Regions from separate parts of the Kribbella sp. NPDC004138 genome, predicted to be linked through region 2. Evidence: riboswitches for the same ligand, from Rfam matches in the RefSeq annotation. Region 2 holds a riboswitch; the other holds the start of a gene.
The links. Region 2 has a riboswitch for cobalamin ahead of cobN (cobaltochelatase subunit CobN). Riboswitches for the same ligand answer to the same signal wherever they lie in the genome.
Positions count from the first base shown of each region.

Region 1: another riboswitch for cobalamin. It lies ahead of ACWEOO_RS23835 (CbtB domain-containing protein); the one in region 2 lies ahead of cobN (cobaltochelatase subunit CobN).

Region 1 is NZ_JBSGFZ010000017.1:56,528-62,300, forward strand. It holds gene ACWEOO_RS23820 (DUF1304 domain-containing protein) at 1-134, shown strand, start outside; gene ACWEOO_RS23825 (MFS transporter) at 173-1,546, shown strand; gene ACWEOO_RS23830 (LysE family translocator) at 1,527-2,168, opposite strand; adenosylcobalamin (AdoCbl) riboswitch at 2,530-2,622, shown strand; gene ACWEOO_RS23835 (CbtB domain-containing protein) at 2,667-2,864, shown strand; gene ACWEOO_RS23840 (CbtA family protein) at 2,870-3,622, shown strand; gene ACWEOO_RS23845 (histidine phosphatase family protein) at 3,619-4,173, shown strand; gene ACWEOO_RS23850 (alpha/beta hydrolase) at 4,231-5,334, shown strand; gene ACWEOO_RS23855 (hypothetical protein) at 5,331-5,702, shown strand; gene ACWEOO_RS23860 (hypothetical protein) at 5,759-5,773, shown strand, end outside.
Region 2 is NZ_JBSGFZ010000005.1:260,119-265,891, reverse strand. It holds gene ACWEOO_RS09130 (serine hydrolase) at 1-754, opposite strand, end outside; gene ACWEOO_RS09125 (cobalamin biosynthesis protein) at 996-1,940, shown strand; gene ACWEOO_RS09120 (histidine phosphatase family protein) at 1,931-2,611, shown strand; gene ACWEOO_RS09115 (DUF3500 domain-containing protein) at 2,602-3,570, shown strand; gene ACWEOO_RS09110 (hypothetical protein) at 3,574-3,999, opposite strand; cobalamin riboswitch at 4,058-4,185, shown strand; gene cobN (cobaltochelatase subunit CobN) at 4,219-5,773, shown strand, end outside.

The DNA of each region.
Region 1 (5,773 bases), on a different contig from region 2:
TCGCGCTCTTCGCGTGCGCGTGCATGGCCGGCGCCGGCATCGTCCTGCTCGCCTCCGACCGGCGGATGCTGCGCGCCGCCGCGACCCAGGCCGTGCCGCCGATCCTCGCGCTCGTGCTCGCCGCGATTCTCTAGTTGACTTAAAGTGCACTTGAACAGCGATGGTCGTCGTCATGACCATCACTGCCGAGCCGGCCGCTGAGATCGGCGGCGTCCTTTCACCGCGGTACCGCGCCCTGACCGTCGGGATGGTCGCGCTGATCACCCTGGTCGCGTTCGAGTCCCTGGCGGTCGCGACCGCGATGCCGACCGTCGCGCAAGCGCTGGACGGCCTCAGCCTGTACGCGCTCGCGTTCGGCGGACCGCTCGCCTCCGGCGTGGTCGCGATGGTCGTCTCCGGCACCTGGAGCGACCTGAAAGGCCCGACCCGTCCGCTCTGGCACGGTACGGCGTGGTTCCTGGCCGGCCTGCTGATCGCCGGCCTGGCACCCTCGATGGAGATCCTGGTCGCGGGCCGGATCATCCAGGGCTTCGGCTCCGGCCTGCTCACGGTCGCGCTGTACGTCGTCGTCGGGCAGCTGTACCCGGCGCGTCTCCGCCCGCGGATCTTCGCCGCGTTCGCGACCGGCTGGGTCGTACCGTCGCTCGTCGGGCCCGCGATCGCCGGGCTGATCGTCGAACACACCAGTTGGCGGCTCGTCTTCCTGGCCGTCCCGGTGATCGCGGTCCCGGCCGCACTCGTGATGCGTCCCGGCCTGGCCCGCGGCAGCGCGTACGACGTACGGCAGGGGAAGCTGTGGGACAAGCGGGCGCTGTGGGCGATCGCGGCCGCGGTCGGTGTCGGCCTGCTGCACTACGGCGGGCAGCAGCGTGGCGCCGTACAGCTGGCACTGCTGGCGATCGGTCTGGCCGGGGTGATCGCGTTCGGTCCGCGGCTGCTGCCGTCCGGGACCTTCGCCTTCGGGCGCGGGCTGCCGTCGGTGATCGCGCTGCGCGGTCTCGTCGCGGCGGCCGGGTTCGGCGCCGAGGTGTTCCTGCCGTTGATGCTCACCCGCGAACGCGGCCTGTCGCCGGCGCTCGCCGGACTCGTCCTGACGGTCAGCGCGCTGAGCTGGAGCGCTGCGTCGTGGTACCGCGGCCGGCCGAACCAGCCGTTCTCACACGCGGTCTTCCTGCAGGCGGGCATGCTCGCGATCCTGCTCGGCATCGTGACCGCGGCGCTGACGCTCGACCCGCACGTACCGGTGCTGGTCGGCATCCTCGGCTGGAGCCTGACCGGCCTCGGGATGGGGACCGTGTTCCCGACGCTGTCCGTGCTGGTGCTGGAGTACTCCGAGCGCGACGAGCAGGGCGCCAACAGCTCGGCCCTGCAGCTCAGCGACTCGTTGTCGACCGCAACGATCCTCGCGATCGGCGGGTCGTTGTTCGCGGCGCTGGAGCCACATTCCGCGATGACGGCGTACCTGGTCGCATTCGGTCTCCCGGCGCTGCTCGCACTGCTCGGCGTCCCGGCAGGACGGCGTACGGCTATTCCTTCGAGCCGGTGACCGCGATGCTGGCGCCGAGGCCGATGATCATCAGGCCGCCGGTGCCGCCGACGAGCTCGAGCCGGCGCGGCGACCGCGCGAACCACTCCCGCGCCGTACCGGCCACGAACGCCCAGACACTGTCCGAGCAGAGCGCGATCAGGATGAAGATCGTGCCGAGCACCAGGATCTGAGCCCACGCCGGCGCAGCCGCGCCCTTGTCCACGAACTGCGGCAGCACCGCCGCGAAGAACACCGCCGTCTTTGCGTTCGTCACCCCGACCAGGAACCCCTGCCGGATCGTCCGACGCGTCGTGCTCGGCTTCGCCGTACCCCGCATCGCCTCGACCAGCGACTTCCGCGACCGGAACGCCTGCACGCCGAGATAGATCAGGTACGCCGCACCCGCCAGCTTCACCACCGTGAGCGCGACCGCGCTCGCCGCAATCAACGTCCCCAGCCCGAGCGACACCGCCCCGAGCAGAATCGCGGCGCCGAGCGTGTTCCCCACCATCGTCAACACGGCTTCCCGCCGCCCGACCGCCAAGGCGCGACCGACGATGAACAGCACACTGGGGCCCGGCACGACGATGATGATCAGCGCGGTGATCGCAAACGCGACCAGATGATGAGCGGACGGCATGCCGCTCAGGATAAGCCGCCCCACCCGCACTCCGCAGGTGCTTACTTCGTCACGGGGCCCCTCAGCGCACTTGCTTCGCGCGCTCCGACCCGCCCCGCTTGGCGCGGGTGTCGAGTCGGCTTCTGGCTGGTCGCGGCCTTCGACCCCGAGTCGTGGCGTTTGGCTCCCGGGCCCTGCGCCGAGTCGTGGATATCGGTCCGTTCTCACCGCCAATCTCCACGACTCGACGACCCCGGCCGGAACGCGTGGCTGGTCGTACCTGCGCCGCGTGGCCCCGGGGTGCGCAGGTGGGATTGGTCACCGGCGCGCCGGGGTGCGTTGACCGGGGGTTGGTGGGGACCTTACGGTTCGAGGGTCAACCTGCGGTGCCATGAGGGAAGCCGGTGCGAATCCGGCGCGGCCGCGCCACTGTGATCGAGTTTCGGCTCGTAAGTCAGGACGCTCGGGCATCGCAGCCTTTCGAAGGGGACGCGCACTTCCCCAGGAGGTTCAGTTCAGATGGCAGCTCCTGCCCGCTCGGTCGCCGTACCGGCTCTTTCTCCCAGGCTCCTCGCCGTCGCGCTGCTCAGCGTCGGCCTGATGTTGCTGCTCGCGTATCTGGTCGGGTTCGACCAGGGTGCGGTGTCTCGTTCGGGGATGTTCCTGCACGAGCTGATGCACGACGGTCGGCATCTGCTCGGCGTGCCCTGCCACTAGATCAGATGCGCACCTTCGGACAGCTCCTGGTGCGCGGACTGATCGTCGGACTCTTCGCCGGCCTGCTGGCCGGATCGTTCGCCTACGCGCTGGGCGAGTCGCGTGTCGACGCGGCGATCGCGATCGAAGAGGCCGGTGCCGCGCACTCCCATGACCATGACCAGGCCCATGAGCACGGCGACGACCACGGGGAAGAACCGCTGGTCAGCCGCGAAGGCCAGAAGGCCGGTCTGTTCCTCGCGACCAGCTTGTACGGCGTGGCGCTCGGCGGTCTGTTCGCCGTCGCGTACACGCTGCTGCGCCGCAAGCTCGGCACCGGCAACGACGCGTACGCCGCGCTCGGACTCGCCGCGGCCGGTTTCGTCGGCGTCGTACTGGTCCCGTTCCTCAAGTACCCGCCGAACCCGCCCGCGGTCGGTGATCCGGAGACGATCACCAAGCGGACCGTCACGTATCTGCTGACGCTGGTGATCGGCCTGCTGGCGGTCTGGGCCGGTGTCGCGCTGTCCCGGTGGGCGGCGCGGTACGGCGAGGTCGCCCGGCTCGCGGGCGGTGTCGCCGGGCTGGTCGTCACCGTCGTGGCGGCGTACCTGATTCTGCCGCGGATCAACGAGGTTCCGGAGTCGTTCCCCGCTACGCTGCTGTGGCAGTTCCGGTTCGCCTCGCTCGGTACGCAGGCGACGCTGTGGCTCCTGCTCGGACTCGGGTATGCGGTCGCGGTGGACCGCCGGCCGGCCCGAGAAAAGGTAGCGATGTGACGGGGTTGACCTTGGTCGCGCACGCCTTGACGCCTGCGCTGCGTGGACTCGTGCTCGGTGGTGACGCCGAGCCGGATCGGGCGAGTGTCGAGACGGCGCGCGAGTTGAAAGTGGCCGCGGATGCGGCGTACGCCGGTCCGGAGCGGGCCGCCGTACGCACGGCGGCGGCGCTCGGGCTCGACCCGGTGGTGGAGCCGGCGTTGCGCGATCGCGAATACGGCGACTGGGCCGGACGCGGGCTGGAGGAATTGCTCGCGTCCGATCCGTCGGGCGTTGCGGCGTGGCTGGATCGGCCGCACACCGCGACACCGAACGGCGAAACCGAGAACGACGTGATCGCCAGGGTCGCCGACTGGCTGGGCGACGTCGCGGCGCGGGACCACGGCTCGGCGGTCGTGGTCGTCCACCCGGCGATCGTCCGCGCGATCGTCCTGTACGTCGTGGACGCGCCGGCGGAGTCGCTGCGCCACGTCGACGTACGCCCGCTCGCGGCGGTCAACCTCTCGCACCACTCGGGCAACTGGTCACTTTCCCTGGCCCCCTGGAGCTGACAAACTGCGGTTGGCCCGGTTACACGCCCAGGTGACCGGCTGTCACGGGGAGTCACGATGGCTGAGTCCGACCAGCTTGCCGAGCGGTTCCGTGCGAATCATGCCCTGCTCGTCGCGGCCCGCGATCGTCTGCAGAGTGCGGTCGACGCCGAGACCGCGACCGATGCGGACAAGAAGCGGCTGGCGACGATCGAGGAGCTGCTCACCCCTGTCACGGTGTCCGAGCTGGATGCCGACGGCAACGTCATCGAGGTGCAGCGGCCGCGGCAGTTCTACTCGGTGGACCCCGACGGTCAGGGGCGTGCGGTCGAGGTGCTCGGCGACCTCCAGCAGGCGCAGAACGTCGCGGTGCTGGTGCCCGGCATGGGGAACAGCCTCGACACGTTCCGCGGACAGTCGGACCGCGGCGACCTGATCAAGCAGGAAGCCGGCCCGGGTACGGCGGTCGTGGTGTGGCTCGACTACGACTCGCCGCAGGGCCTGGTGGAAGCGGCGAGCAAGGACGCGGCGATCGAGGGCGGCCCGCGGCTCGCGGGGTTCGTCACCGAGCTCGACGAGCTCAAGTCCGAGGACGCCGAGGTCACGCTGGTCGCGCACTCGTACGGCACGGACGTGGCCGCGCAGGCGGTGATGGCGGGCGCCCGGCCGAAACGGCTGGTGATGACGGGATCGCCAGGAATCGCGAAGTACATCGACGAGGCCGCGGACTTCGTGCAGCCGCCGACCCGGTTGTACACCGAGCGCGCCCCGGGCGACTACGTCTCGTACTCGGAGTGGCACGGGCCCGATCCGGCGACCTTCCCGGACGCGATCCGGATGGCGACCGCCGACCCGCGGGGCGACGACCCGGTGTCGGTGCACTGGCACAACGAGTACTACCGGCCGAACAGCGAGGCGCTGCGCAACATCGGCCGCGTGGTCCGGGGCGATCTGGGGCACATCACCACCACGAACACCAGCCGGGCGACCGAGACCAAACTCTTCCTCGGTACGTCGTGGGGCGGTGCGCTGAACGGTGTCGCGGGCGCGGCGTCGAGGGTGTACGACGGAATCGTGGCGCTCACCAAGCCGTCGAAGCAGTCGGCCGGCTCCGCCGCCGGGCAGACCGCGGCGCACCGGACGAACAGCGCGGCACGAGGCCCGGAAGGGCGGCAGCGATGACGAGCGACCGGGAGTTCCTGCGCAGCGAGTTGCTCGCGGTGGCGGAAGCCGTCGTACCGGATCAGCGTCCGGTCGTCACGCACGACCCGGGGCCGGTGAATCCCGGCGTCCTGTTCGACGGTCGCGGCACGGCCACGGTCTGCCGGGTCACCGTCGAGACCGGCAACCCGAAGGCGCCCGACCCGTCCGCGACGGTCGACGCCGCGGCCGCGACACTCCGCGCGCGGGGCTGGACCGCGGACGTCGTACCGGAGGAGGACGGTCACTATCGCGTCGCGGCCAGCCGCGACGGCTTCGACGTCGCCGTCCACGCCTGGGCGACGGACTGGCGGATAACGTTCACCGGGGAGACACCGGTCGTTTCTTGACGGCCGAAACGCGGCGTGTCCTCGCGAGCCTTGGCCGCACGGTGTATCACGGAAGCGTGACCCTGACCGAA
Region 2 (5,773 bases):
CGCTGTCGGGCAGCTCCGACGTCGTACAGACGACCAGCACGAACGGGTCGGCGTCCTCGGGGCGGACGATGCCGCCGTCGTGCCGGATCCGGGTGTCCCAGCCGTTCTTGTGCTCGACGCGGGTGCCTTTCGGCAGCAGCGCGGGGATCTCGCCGTTCCACTGGTTGCCGGCCAGCAGCTCGCGCAGATAGTCGGCGGACTCGCCCTGCTGGTTGCCCACCGCAACGAGCACGCCGGCCATCCCGGCCGGGCTCATCAGGTTGCTGATCCCGGCCCGCGCGGCGGGGACGTCGTCGATACCGCGCTGGATCCTGGACTCGGGTGCGGGCGAGCTGGGCAGTGTCGCCGCGGCCAGCTCGGCGTGGGCGGCGGCGATCCCGACCTGTTCGAGCACGAGGTCGGTCGCGAGGTTGCTGGACCGGGTGATCATCTCGGTCGCCAGCCAGTCCAGCGGCACCTTCTTGCCGAGCTGCTCCCAGGTCTTCGGCGCCTCGTCCTCCTCCGGGTTCACCCCGAACCGGCCGCCGCCCGCGGACGCGAAGTCGTTGTGCACCGCCACCGGCTGGGAGATCGACAGCTCACCGGCGTCGACCTTGCGCAGCATCGCCATCGCCACCGGCAGCTTCATCGTGCTCGCGGAGTAGTGCGCCCGCTCCGCCTCGTGCACGAACACCGGCGTACCGTCCAGCCGGCCCAGCCAGACCCCGAACTCCCCGCTCCCGTCGACCTGCCGGAGCAGCTCCGCGATTCCCATGCCGCTCACCCAATCACAACCAAGGACCGCGCAGACGGCCGGTTCTCCACTGCAGTTGGGGGTTCTCCGCTTGTACACGGGTGAAGAACCTCCAGCACGAGCGGATAACCCCGAGCACCGGAGACCCGAAACGGTGGGCGGAGACCTGAAGTAGTAGGCGGAGACCTGTCATGCCAGGTCCCCGCTCGCCGCGTCTGGTCCCAGGTCACCACGGCCGGAGGGTGGCACGGACAATCCGGCTGTGTGCCGTGGCAGACTGCCGAGGGTGTCGCGGGCTTTGGGTCTTTTGCTGGGGTTTGCTGCTGATCGGGTGCTGGGGGATCCTCGGCGGTATCACCCGGTGGCCGGGTTTGGGCGGACTGCCGGTTGGCTGGAGCAGCAGATGTACGGCGACTCCCGGCGCCGGGGGGCCGGGTACACGGCCGTGCTCGTCGGTGCGACCGCGGCGCTGGGGGTTGCGGTTGAGCGGGCCTGCCGTCGGCATTCGGTGCTTCACACCGCGGTTACGGCCGCTGCCACCTGGGCTGTGCTGGGCGCTCGCAGTCTGGAGCGTGAGGCCGAGGCGATGGCTGAGCTGCTGGAGGAGAAGGACGTTCCAGGTGCGCGGGATCGCCTCAGCCACCTGTGTGCGCGCGACGCGACCGGCCTGGAGGCCGACGAATTGGCCCGCGCGACGGTGGAGTCGGTCGCGGAGAACACCTCCGACGCGTGCGTGGCGCCGCTGCTGTGGGGCGGGTTGCTGGGGGTACCAGGTCTGCTGGGGTATCGGGCTGTGAACACGTTGGACGCGATGGTCGGGTATCGCTCACCCAGGTACGAGGACTTCGGCTGGGCGTCGGCGCGGCTGGATGACCTCGTCAACCTGTTGCCGGCGCGGGTCTGCGCGCTGCTGACCGGGCTCGCATCCGGCCGCCCCCGCGAAACCGTCGCCGTGTGGCACCGGGACGCGCCGAAGCATCCGAGCCCGAACGCCGGGCCGGTCGAGGCGGCGTTCGCCGGAGCGCTCGGGCTCACGCTGGGCGGTACGAACAGCTACGGCAGCTACGCGGAGGACCGCGGCACGCTGGGTGACGGCCCGGCGCCGACGGTCGCCGACGTGCGCCGTACGGCGGAACTCGCGCGGCGGGTCGGGATCGCCGCCGTGTGTCTTGCGGCCGTACTCGGGAAGGGGAAGCGATGGATCTGAGCCGCCGGCCGGTGCGGATCGCGTTGATCCGGCACGGCGAGTCCGAGGCGAACCTGGACAAGACGGTCTACGAGCGGACCCCCGACCATGCGGTCCCGTTGACCCCGGTGGGCCATGAGCAGGCCGCCAAGGCGGGGCGGGAGCTGCGGGAGCTGTTCGAGAACGAGCCGGTCCGCGTGTACGTCTCGCCGTACCTGCGCGCCCGGCAGACGCTCGACTCGCTCGGGTTGGACGACCTGATCGAGCTGCCGCGGGAGGAGCCGCGGCTGCGGGAGCAGGACTGGGCGAACCTCCAGGACACCGAGGACATCGAGCGGCAGGAGAAGCTCCGCGACTCGTTCGGGCACTTCTTCTACCGGTTCACCCACGGTGAGTCGGGGTCGGACGTGTACGACCGGGTGTCGACGTTCCTGGAGACCATGCACCGCGACTTCGAGAGCGCGGACGCCCCGCGCAACGTGCTGCTGGTCTCGCACGGCCTGACCATGCGGCTGTTCTGTATGCGGTGGTTCCATTGGTCGGTGCGGTTCTTCGAGTCGCTGCGGAACCCGGGGAACGCCGAAACACGCGTCCTGCTGCGGCAGCCGGATTTCCGGTACAAGCTGGACCGGCCGTTCGAACAGTGGACCACCTACGAACCGACGGAACGGGAGCGATCGGCATGGTTGTAGCGCAGACGCGGGACACGGTTCTCGAGTTGCTGGCGAGCCTGACACCGGACCAGGCCGGCAAGATCCGCGCACCCTTCGACACCCCGGACCACAAGCAGTGGACGTACCTGCCGGGACCTGTGCCGGGCCTTGCCCTGACCGAGCTGACGCCGGCGCAGCAGAAACTCGTGGAGCGGCTGGTCGCGACCGGGTGCAGCGAGCGCGGTACGGCCGACGTCTGGGCGGTTCTGGACGCCGAGATCGTGGTCCGCGGGCTGCCGGACCTGCCGCCGTCGGGGGAGTGGGAAGGCGCGACCGTCGCCGACCGGTACTTCCTGCGCGTGCTCGGGGACCCGAACGGCACGGAGCCGTGGGCCTGGCGGCTGAACGGTCACCACCTGGCACTGCACGTGACGGTCGTGGACGGAGCGATCGCGTTCACACCACAGTTCCTCGGGTCGAACCCGGCCGAGGTGCTGACCGGGCCACAGGCAGGGCGGCGGTTTCTGGCCACGGAGCAGGACCTGGGCTTCCAGCTGCTGCACGCACTAGAGCCGGGACAGCTGGAGGTCGCGCTGGTCTCTCCGGACGCGCCCGACGACATCCTGACCCGGCACGACCCGGTGGCCGACGCGTCACTCCTGCACCGCGGCCTCGCGTACGGCGACATGACCGAGGACCAGCGCCAGCTCCTCAGCCTCCTCATCGGCCAGTACGTCGGCCGCGCCGCCGGGCCGATCGGCCTGCAGACCTGGCAGGACATCACCGAGCACGGCATCGAACGCCTGACGTTCGCCTGGGCCGGCGAAACCCAGCCCGGCACCGGCCACCGCCACTACTACTCGATCGCGGGTCCCACGTTCCTCGCCGAGTACGACAACACCCAGGACAACGCCAACCACATCCACTCGGTCTGGCGCGACGTCCGCAACGACTGGGGCACCGACCTCCTGGCCGCCCACTACGCGATGCACAGATAGAGCTCACCAAAGCCGGCGCTGACCTTCGGCGAGACCGAACTCCTCGAGTTCGACGTCGCGTCGAAGGCGCCGCCGACGGTACGGCGCGACGATGCTCAACACGATCCCGTCCCGGTGCTCGGCCTCCACCTGAATGCCGTCGGGCCACCCATCGCCGCCGAGCCGCACATCCGCGACCACCGCAGCCGCCATCAGATCGTCCCGCCTCGCCCGCAGACTGTCCCAGAGCAAGTCGATCGTCCGGCGTGCGTCGGCCTTCTCGCCGAGCATCTCGATCGAGATCGGCTCACCGTCTGCCGCGCTGACGGCGAACGGCAGAAAGCCGCCGCGCTTGACCAGGTGCTCAACCGCCAGTTGGACGGCGGTGTCGAACAGGTCGTCGAGCGTTTGCTGTGCCTCGGCAGAGGCAGTGTTACGCCAGGAGGTCATCGGTGGCCGCTTTCGCGAGGTGATCTGGACCGCATCCTCTCAGACCCACAGACCGAGCTGGGTCGGATAGAGTCGCGGCGTCATTCGACGGCATCTGCAGGAACCCGGTGTGAGTCCGGGACGGTCCCGCCACTGTGACCCCGCGTTCTGGGGGGAGTCAGGAACTGCCGCCGTCGTACCTCCGGTCGGGACGTGGACATCCCGGGAAGGACTGTGCGCGTGGCTGCGAATCTTCTGCTGCTTTCGACCGCTGACACCGATCTGCTGGCTGCAGCAGAGGCGGGTGCCGGCTGGAACGTCGCCAACCCGGCCAGGCTGGGGCTCACCGAACTGGGTCCGCTGCTCGGCGCCGCTGATGTGGTTGTGGTGCGGCTGCTGGGCGGGCGGCGGGCGTGGGAGGACGGGCTCGACGCTGTGCTCGCCTCGGGGAAGCCCACGGTGGTGGTCAGCGGTGAGGCCGCGCCGGACGCGGAGCTGATGTCGCTGTCGACCGTCCCGGCCGGGGCGGTCACCGAGGCGCTGGCCTACCTTCGCGAGGGTGGCGCGGACAACCTCCGCAACCTGGCCGGCTTCCTGCGGGACACGCTGCTGCTGACCGGCGACGAGTTCGAGCCGCCGCGCGCGCTCCCGGCGTACGGCGTGCGCGGGACGTACGCCGAGGACGGGCGTCCGGTGGTCGGCATCGTGTACTACCGCGCACACGAGATCTCCGGGAACACCGCCTTCGTGGACGCGCTCGCGGCCGCGGTCGACGCGGCCGGCGCCCAGCCGCTGCCCGTGTACTGCGGGACGCTCCGCGGGCTCGACCCGACGTCGCCCGACAACGCCGGGTTGTTCGAGTTGCTGCGCAAGTGCGACGTACTCGTGACGACGCTGCTCGCGGCCGGCGGATCGGTCGCGGCCGACGCGAGCGCGGGCGGCTCGGACGACGCGTGGGACGCCGGTGCGCTGGCCTCGCTCGACATTCCGTTGATCCAGGGCCTGGCGCTGACGTCGACGCGCGAGCAGTGGGTGGACAGCGATGCGGCCGTCAGCCCGCTGGACGCGGCGACGCAGGTGGCGATCCCGGAGTTCGACGGGCGGCTGATCACGATCCCGTTCTCGTTCAAGTCGTACGACGCCGACGGCCTGGCCCGGTACGCGCCGGATGCGGAGCGGTGCGCGCGGCTGGCCGGTATCGCGGTCGCGCACGCCCGGCTGCGGCACATACCCGCAGCCGAGAAGCGGATCGCGCTGGTGCTGTCGTCGTACCCGACCAAGCACGCCCGGATCGGGAACGCCGTCGGGCTGGACACGCCGGCGTCGGCGGTCGTGCTGCTCGGGCAGCTGCAAGAGGCCGGGTACGACCTGGGCGGCCTCGACGTCGGCGAGCTCGAAGGCGACGGGCTGATCCACCGGCTGATCGCGGCGGGCGGCCACGACGTCGACTGGCTGACCGACGAGCAGCTCGCCAACGCGGTCGCCAAGGTTCCGGCGTCCACGTACGCCCGCTGGTTCGGCGGCGTGCCCGAGTCGTTGCGGACGGCAATGACCGAGGCGTGGGGGGAGGCACCGGGGGAGCTGTACGTCGACACGTCCGGCGCGGAGCCCGCGATCGCGCTGGCCGCGTTGCGGTTCGGGAACGTCGTGCTGATGATCCAGCCGCCGCGCGGCTTCGGCGAGAACCCGGTGGCGATCTACCACGATCCGGACATGGCGCCGTCGCACCACTACCTCGCCGCGTACCGCTGGCTGGAGGCGCCGGCCGACCAGGGCGGGTTCGGCGCGCAGGCCG